DNA from 2 places in the Microbulbifer elongatus genome. Region 2 is predicted to be linked to the other one. Evidence: predicted binding sites of a transcription regulator. Region 2 holds the regulator's gene; the other holds the start of a gene.
The links. The regulator LexA, encoded in region 2, represses DNA repair genes until DNA is damaged. The targets are predictions, from matches to a motif close to ACTGTNTNTANANACAGT.

Region 1 (3,855 bases), 720 kb from region 2:
GCCACCGGCGGTACGCCCGCAAGCAGAAGCGCAGGTACCGTCAGCAGGCCGCCGCCACCGGCGAGGGTATCCACCCAGCCCGCCAGCATGGCCACGGCAAACAGGATCAACAGCAGCGTGAGAGTGATTTCCATCGGGTACTTCTTGGGTAAGTCGGATTAGGGGGTTTCGGAAGCCGGGTTCAATATTTTCTCCGGCAGGCTGAGTGCACCGGCGATCAACGCTTCCTTGCGCGCTTTGCTCCACTTTTTCACCTGCAATTCCAGTTTGAGCGCCTCGGAATGGCTGTCGACACCCTGCTGGAATTCCAGGGTCAGGGGGCCGCGTCCGCGCAGCGCCTTGGCGGCTTTGGGGCCACCACTGCTGTGCTCCTGAAAGCGCCGCTCTACGTCCCGGGTGATACCGGTATACAGCGTGCCTTTACTGGTGCGAATCAGGTAAATAAACCAGTCGGACAAAACACTACCGCCGTAAGAGAAAGTCGTTCAAAACAGGCTCTGCTGCTCACCGGACTGGGGTGGCAGGGTGAACTCACTGCAATCCAGGTCCAGCTTGCGTGCGTTCAGGCCCAGTTTGCGACAGGTTATCCGAAATCGCTGCTGCAGTAACTGGGCAAATACGCCGGTACCGCGCTGGCGCTGGCCGAACGCTGTCTGATTGTCTTTGCCGCCGCGGCTCTGCTGCACCAGGCTCATGACATGCTCGGCCCGTTGTGGATAGTGCTCCGCCAGCCACTGGCGGAACAGTGGCGCCACCTCGTAGGGCAGCCGCAGCAGAATATAGGCGGCGTGGATGGCGCCTGCCGAATGGGCGCGGGTGAGTATCTGTTCCAGTTCCGAATCGTTGAGGGCGGGAATCATCGGCGCGGCCATCACTGCGGTGGGAATGCCGGCATGGGCCAGCGCTTCAATGGTGCGCAGGCGTGCCCCCGGGCCGGCGGTGCGTGGCTCCAGCTTGCGCTTCAGTGCATTGTCCAGTGTGGTCACGCTGATGCCCACATGGGCCAGATTATCCTGGGCCAATTCGGCAAGGATCGGCAGGTCGCGCAGGATCAGCTGGCTCTTGGTGACGATGGTGACCGGGTGGCGATAGCGCTGCAGGGTTTCCAGAATCCGGCGGGTGATCTGCTTGTCTTTCTCCAGGGGCTGGTAGGGGTCGGTATTGGTACCCATGGCGATGGGGCTGCAGCGGTAGGTCTTTTTGCGCAGTGCCGATTCCAGCAGTTCCACCGCGTTGGGCTTGTAGAACAGCCGGGTTTCAAAATCGAGCCCCGGTGACAGATCCATATAGGCGTGGGCCGGGCGGGCGTAACAGTAAACGCAGCCATGCTCGCAGCCCCGATAAGCGTTGATCGACTGGCTGAAGGGAATGTCCGGTGACTGGTTGGTGGCGATAATGGATTTTGCCTTTTCCTCGATCGCTACCGTCTCGATCCTCTCCACGGGCTCCAGCAGGGTCTCCCAGCCATCGCACTCGCGGCTGCTAACCTGATCTACAAAGCGCCCCGCCAGGTTACTGATGGCACCGCGGCCCTTGAGGGAGCGGGTGGGATTGTCGGGAACGTCGTTGGCCACGGCGGGTATCGGGTGTCTGGCTGTATGTATGTACAGTTTATTGCCAGGTTGCAGACGGTGCAAGGGTGCTCTCCAGCACTTACAATGACCGGTCAGTACGCAATAACGACGAGTAATCGGGAACTAGGGAATGGATCTTCAAGCTGTCGCCGCTATCTATGCTTTTGCGGTCAAGGTACTCCAGATATTTGCCATGTTGTTCGCCTTCGGGCTGGTGGTGCTGGTGCTGTATGTGGTGTACCTGTACCTGTCGGATATCCGCCAGACAAAACAGGCGATCCGCCGCAACTTTCCGGTGCTGGGGCGTTTCCGCTATCAGTTCGAACACCTGGGTGAGTTTTTTCGTCAGTATTTCTTTGCCCTGGACCGGGAGGAGATGCCGTTCAATCGCGCCCAGCGCAGCTGGGTGTACCGCGCAGCGAAAAATGTAGACTCCACTCTTGCATTCGGCTCCACCCGTCCGCTGAATCAACCGGGCGATGTCGTGTTTCTCAATCATCCTTTCCCTACCCTGGCCAAAGATGCGGTGCCCCCGAAAGAGGTCACGCTGGGAGATGGAGTCGCGCGCAAGCCGTACACCACCCGATCGATTTTCAACATTTCTGGAATGAGTTTTGGCGCACTGTCGGTGCCCGCGGTCACTGCGCTCTCCAAAGGCGCGGCCAAAGCGGGCATTTGGCTGAATACCGGGGAAGGGGGCCTGTCTTCCCACCATCTGGCTGGCGGTTGTGACATCGTATTTCAGATTGGGACCGCGAAGTATGGTGTGCGCGATATGGAGGGCAGGCTGTCCGACGAAAAACTGCGCGAGGTTGCCGAACACGAACAGGTCAAAATGTTCGAGCTGAAGCTCTCGCAGGGGGCAAAGCCGGGGAAGGGTGGCATCCTGCCGGGAGTCAAGGTGACCCCGGAAATTGCCCGGGTGCGTGGCATACCGGTTGGGGAGGATTCAATCAGCCCCAACGGGCACCCGGAGTTTCACGACGTCGATGGCCTGCTGGATATGATCAATCATATTCGCGAGGTCACCGGCAAACCCACCGGCTTCAAGTGTGTCATCGGAAACAGCGATTGGCTGCACGAGCTGTGTGAGGCGATTTTGCGGCGCGGTGCGGCGAGTGCGCCGGACTTTATTACCATCGATAGCGCGGATGGTGGCAGTGGTGCCGCGCCGCAGAGCCTGATGGACTACATGGGCCTGCCACTGAATCGCAGTTTACCGCTGGTGGTGGATTTGATGACGGAATATGGCCTGCGTGATCGCATCAGAATCATTTGCGCCGGTAAATTGCTCACCCCCTCAATGGTCGCCTGGGCCCTTGCCATGGGGGCCGATTTTGTAAATTGCGCGCGGGGATTCATGTTCGCCCTCGGTTGTATTCAGGCCATGCAGTGCAATAAAAATACCTGTCCTACCGGTGTTACCACCCACAACCCGGAGTTGCAGCAGGGGCTGGATCCCATGGATAAAGCCGAACGCGTCTACCACTACGCCCGCAATATGGAATACGAAGTGGGCACCATCGCGCACTCCTGCGGCGTACCGGAACCGCGCCGGTTGCGCCGCGCTCACGTGGAGGTGATCAACGAGCGCGGCGTGCCCGTGCCGCTGACCAGCCTGGCACCGGAGGGCAAACCCAAAGCGGTGATCGCCAGCGACCGCGATCAGATCTGAATGTTTTTGCACAATGCCGATGGAGCGTGAGCATGGAAGGTGTCACCACCCTGGTCGGGCAGGGATTGTATATGGCGGTGGCGGCGGTTGCGGGCCTCGGTATTGCGCGCATTTTGAAGCGCGACGACACCCTTGGCTGCCTGATTGCGGGTGTCCTCGCTGGCATCCTGTTGCCGGTCCTTGATTACGATACCGGGTTGCGCGCGGAAAACCTGCACCAGCTGGTATTTTTTGTGGTTCTGCCGGTACTGATTTTTCAGTCCGCGTGGAAGATCGATCCGGATATCCTGTTTCGCTGGCTGGGGCCAATTCTGTTGCTGGCCACTCTCGGCGTATTGATCTGCTGTCTGATTACCGCGCTACTGGTCTATTACGGTATTCATCACCCCTCCGGCTTTCCGTGGTTGGCCGCATTGCTTACCGGTGCGATCCTGGCGGCGACAGATCCGGTATCCGTGGTGGCACGACTGCGTCAGAGTCACGCCAATGAAGAGCTGTTGACCCTGGTAGAGGGGGAAAGCCTGTTTAATGACGCAGTCGCGATTGTGCTGTTTGCGTTTGCGCTCGGTATTGCCAGCCACAGCGCCATGGAAGGTAGCGTGGCGA
Region 2 (3,855 bases):
TTGATCTGCGTGGGCGCTCAGCGCCTGCATGGACGGGATACGGGTAAAAGAGTCCCGAAACCGCTGAACCCGCCCCCCTTCCTGGTCCACGGCCAGCAGAATTTCGGGCCGCACTGAGCGAATCTCTGCCACCAGTGCCTCCAGCTGTGGACGGCTGTCAAAGTTGCGCGCAAAAAAGATCAATCCGCCAACCTGAGGATGCTGCAACAACGCGCGATCTTCGTCGGTGAGGGCGTGCCCCTCCACATCGATCATTACCGGCCCAATCGGTTTAGACATCGGCACGAACTCCAAGATGAATTAATGGTTGTCGCCGGCACTTTCGCCGGGCATGGGCGCAGTCAGCATGGCCACCGCCGCCGGAGCCAACCGCGCCAGGGTCTCTTCCAGGCTGCTCTCGGCGCCAAAATCCTCACGAAGGATAGCTTCGATGGCGTCAAAGCTCGAAAGAGAAAACACCGTCGCACCGAGCATAAAGTAAAGGCGCCAGTAAAATGTCACCGGATCCACATGCGGCAGCGCGGCCGCCAGCTGGCCGGCAAAGCGCCGGTAGCTGTCGCCATAGCGGGATACGATAAAGCGGCGCAGATGCCCCTGAGACTGCGTATACGCCAGTCCCAGCAGACGCATAAAGCGCTTGGGGTCGCGCCCCTGGCTGGCGAGCCCCGCGAGGGCAACGCGATACAGACTCTGCAGGAGATCATCCAGCTGCAACGGCTCGCTCGCACCACCCCGCCGGGTAAGCTCGCGATTCAGAATATCCGTAAAAGGTGTAAGGAAACGTTCAAAAACCGCCTGAATCAATTCTTTTTTAGAACCAAAATGGTAATTGACCGCTGCCAGGTTCACCCCGGCGGTACTGGTTATGGTCCGCAGGGAGGTCTCCGTAAAACCCCGCTCTGCGAACAGGACTTCCGCGGCGTCCAGAATACGATGGACCGTGTCTGACTGACTCATGCCGATTTCACACCAATTCAAACCAACAATTAAAACGCTTGTTTCAACGGGAGACTAGCACAGTCCGCCGGCGATGAAACCTGCGCTACCCATCCCAGTCTTTACCGCGCGACGGCTTTTAGCCCTCGACGAAAGTACCAAGCCCACCTCCCCCACGTTAGAACGAGTGTACAAGCTCTGAAAGCGCCGGGATGGAACGGAAGGCGGAGATACCACGACAGTAAAAGAGGAGGAGCACGCCATGGCACGAATCGCTCCGGAAATTGGCAATTGGTTTGAAAACTTCGATACCGGTGATCTGTTTGAAGTGGTTGCCGTCGATCACCCGGCTCGCACCATTGAAATCCAGTACCTGGACGGCAGTCTGGACGAAATCGACTTCCAGAACTGGCCGGCAATGCCGGTCATCGGCGCTGCGGCTCCCGAAGACCCCAACGCCGGGTACGGCACTGTGGCGGATGAAATGCAGGATGACGAAGATGCCGGTTATCGCAGTCCGATTTTTTCCCCCGCACAGAGTGCGATCGACCGGCTCGAGGGGGAAAGCTTCCCCGGTACCGATGAGGGCTTCTGAGCCATTGCACTCAATCCTGATGACCCTGCGCCTGTCAGTACGGAGTGGACCGCGGCATTCGCCGCCACCAGTGCACAGGTCGCTTTGATTGCGCGCCCCTGAAATCTGTATATAATCACAGCAACTGTATAAAAATACAGACAACAGGAAGGCGCTCATGACAAACCTCACCGCACGCCAGGCTCAGGTACTGGAACTGATCAAATCCTATCTGGACGATACGGGCTACCCGCCCACCCGAGCCGAAATTGCCCAGGAGCTGGGTTTTCGCTCTCCCAATGCTGCGGAAGAGCACCTCAAGGCACTGGCCCGCAAAGGTGCAATTGAAATGGTCGCCGGCGCATCCCGCGGCATCCGTATCCCCGACTACAACAATGGCCTGCCGATCGTGGGCCGCGTTGCAGCGGGTAACCCGATTCTGGCGGAAGAGAATATCGAGGAATACTGTGAGATTCCCGCGGAGTTTTTTCATCCGCCGGCAGATTACCTGTTGCGGGTGCACGGCATGAGCATGAAGGACGCGGGTATTCTCGATGGGGATTTACTGGCGGTGCAGCGCACCGACAATATTCGCAATGGGCAGATTGTGGTCGCGCGTATCGAAGACGAAGTCACGGTAAAACGCTTCAAGCGCCGCGGGAACCAGGCGACGGTGCAGCTGCTGCCAGAGAATCAGGATTTTGATGTGATTGAAGTGGATATGCGGGATCGCAGCTTTGCGATTGAAGGTCTCGCGGTGGGTGTGATTCGCCAGAATCCGATCTGATGTTGGCGGTGTAAGCGGCGAGCCTTCAGGTTTTCCGGCCCCCGTTGCCGGATCAAGTACGGCACAGGCTATTCGCCGGGATGACGAATCGCCAAACATTCCGAACCTCGTATTTCGAACATAAAAAAACAGGGCTTCAGCCCTGTTTTTTTATGTATACGAATCAACCACAGAATGATCAGTGAATGGTGTGCTCGGTGAGGTCTACCTCTTCATCCTCGAACGGCTCTGGCTCCATCTCATTGATGTCCTGCACCGCTTCGATCCCAGCTTCCAGCATGGCGCGGGCTACGGCCACCTTGTGTTCCCGCAGGAAGTGCTGGCTCTCGTCCGAGAAATGAATACGCACCAGCGGTTCCCCTTTGTGACCAGCGCGTCGCAGCGCCACATCACCATTGGACAACTCAATGATTTCGTAAGTCTCGGTAGACATTCACTTCTCCAATAACCGCGTGATTTGGAGGCAGTGTAACACAGCGGCGCCTGATTAATCAGCGGGCAGCGGGTGATAGGTTTCCTTCCTGCCCCGGGGGATCACCACTCCTGGCTGTGGGCCCGCTGGCGCTGAATCAGCTCGGACAGCCCCTGATACCACTCCTGTACCCGCTCCCGGGTGAGCGGCTGATCCGAAGTGGCCACACTCCGGCCCAGATCATCAAGCTGACGCACCGGGATGACGGACTGAACACCGCTGGCAGGGCTGGATGTGGTGGCCGAGGAAACACTCAGGGCCCACAGTCGATGCCAGGCCCCGCAGAGACCGGCAAACCAGCTGTCGGGGTTTTCAGCAAGACTGACTAGCTCATTGGCCTCAGCACTGAACTTCCCGCGCTGGGCGACCAGGTGCGCCAGCGCATGGGCGGTTTCCGGTTCAGCACCGGTGGCAAAGCCCAGCTGCATCTGGTGCCCCTGCTCCGCCAGAAACCCCCGGTACCCACGCCACAGCTGCACTACCGCCGCTTCCAGCAGGGAGGCTTCCAGCAGTGGAGTATCCCCCGCTTGCGCGCTGGATTGCAGCAGCAGCTGGGCTTTGCGCAGTGCCGACGCGACGGTTCCGGTATAGGGATTACTCAAACTGCATTACCCACTAGTCTTTCTCCCAGATTTCCTGGATCCCGGCATGCGCCGGGATGATGGAGAGCGGCGTCCCGGCCAGTTACTTGGCCGGGGACTTTTTGGCGGCTGCCTTTTTCTTCGCCGGCGCTTTTTTGGCGACCGCTTTCTTGGCAGGCGCTTTCTTGGCAGCGGCTTTTTTCTTCGCCGGTGCTTTTTTCGCAGGAACGTCTATCTGCCATTTGCCATCGCGATAGAAGGCTTTCCAGCCAGTGGCCTTGCCGTCCTCTTCACTCTGAACGTACTGCTCCTGGGTTTTACGACTGAACCGCACAACCGTATCTCGGCCTTCGTTGTCTTCGGTAGGCGCCGAGAACAGGAAACTGTACTTGGGATCAATCTCATCCTTGTGGGGCAGCAGCTCCTTGACCAGGGGCGCGCGGGTTTCACGATTTTTCGGGAACTGACTGGCCGCAAGGAACAGCCCGGACGCACCGTCGCGCAG

Region 1: the regulator LexA is predicted to act here: its motif matches at 1,594-1,611, upstream of LRR79_RS13770 (PA0069 family radical SAM protein).

The regions. Positions count from the first base shown of each region.
Region 1 covers NZ_CP088953.1:3,324,870-3,328,724, reverse strand. The annotation lists gene LRR79_RS13780 (TSUP family transporter) at 1-134, opposite strand, end outside; gene LRR79_RS13775 (GIY-YIG nuclease family protein) at 159-458, opposite strand; gene LRR79_RS13770 (PA0069 family radical SAM protein) at 486-1,574, opposite strand; gene LRR79_RS13765 (FMN-binding glutamate synthase family protein) at 1,705-3,249, shown strand; gene LRR79_RS13760 (cation:proton antiporter) at 3,282-3,855, shown strand, end outside.
Region 2 covers NZ_CP088953.1:2,603,655-2,607,509, reverse strand. The annotation lists gene nagZ (beta-N-acetylhexosaminidase) at 1-279, opposite strand, end outside; gene LRR79_RS10650 (TetR/AcrR family transcriptional regulator) at 301-957, opposite strand; gene LRR79_RS10645 (DUF6763 family protein) at 1,199-1,531, shown strand; gene lexA (transcriptional repressor LexA) at 1,689-2,297, shown strand; gene LRR79_RS10635 (hypothetical protein) at 2,476-2,730, opposite strand; gene LRR79_RS10630 (DUF6586 family protein) at 2,832-3,371, opposite strand; gene topA (type I DNA topoisomerase) at 3,454-3,855, opposite strand, start outside.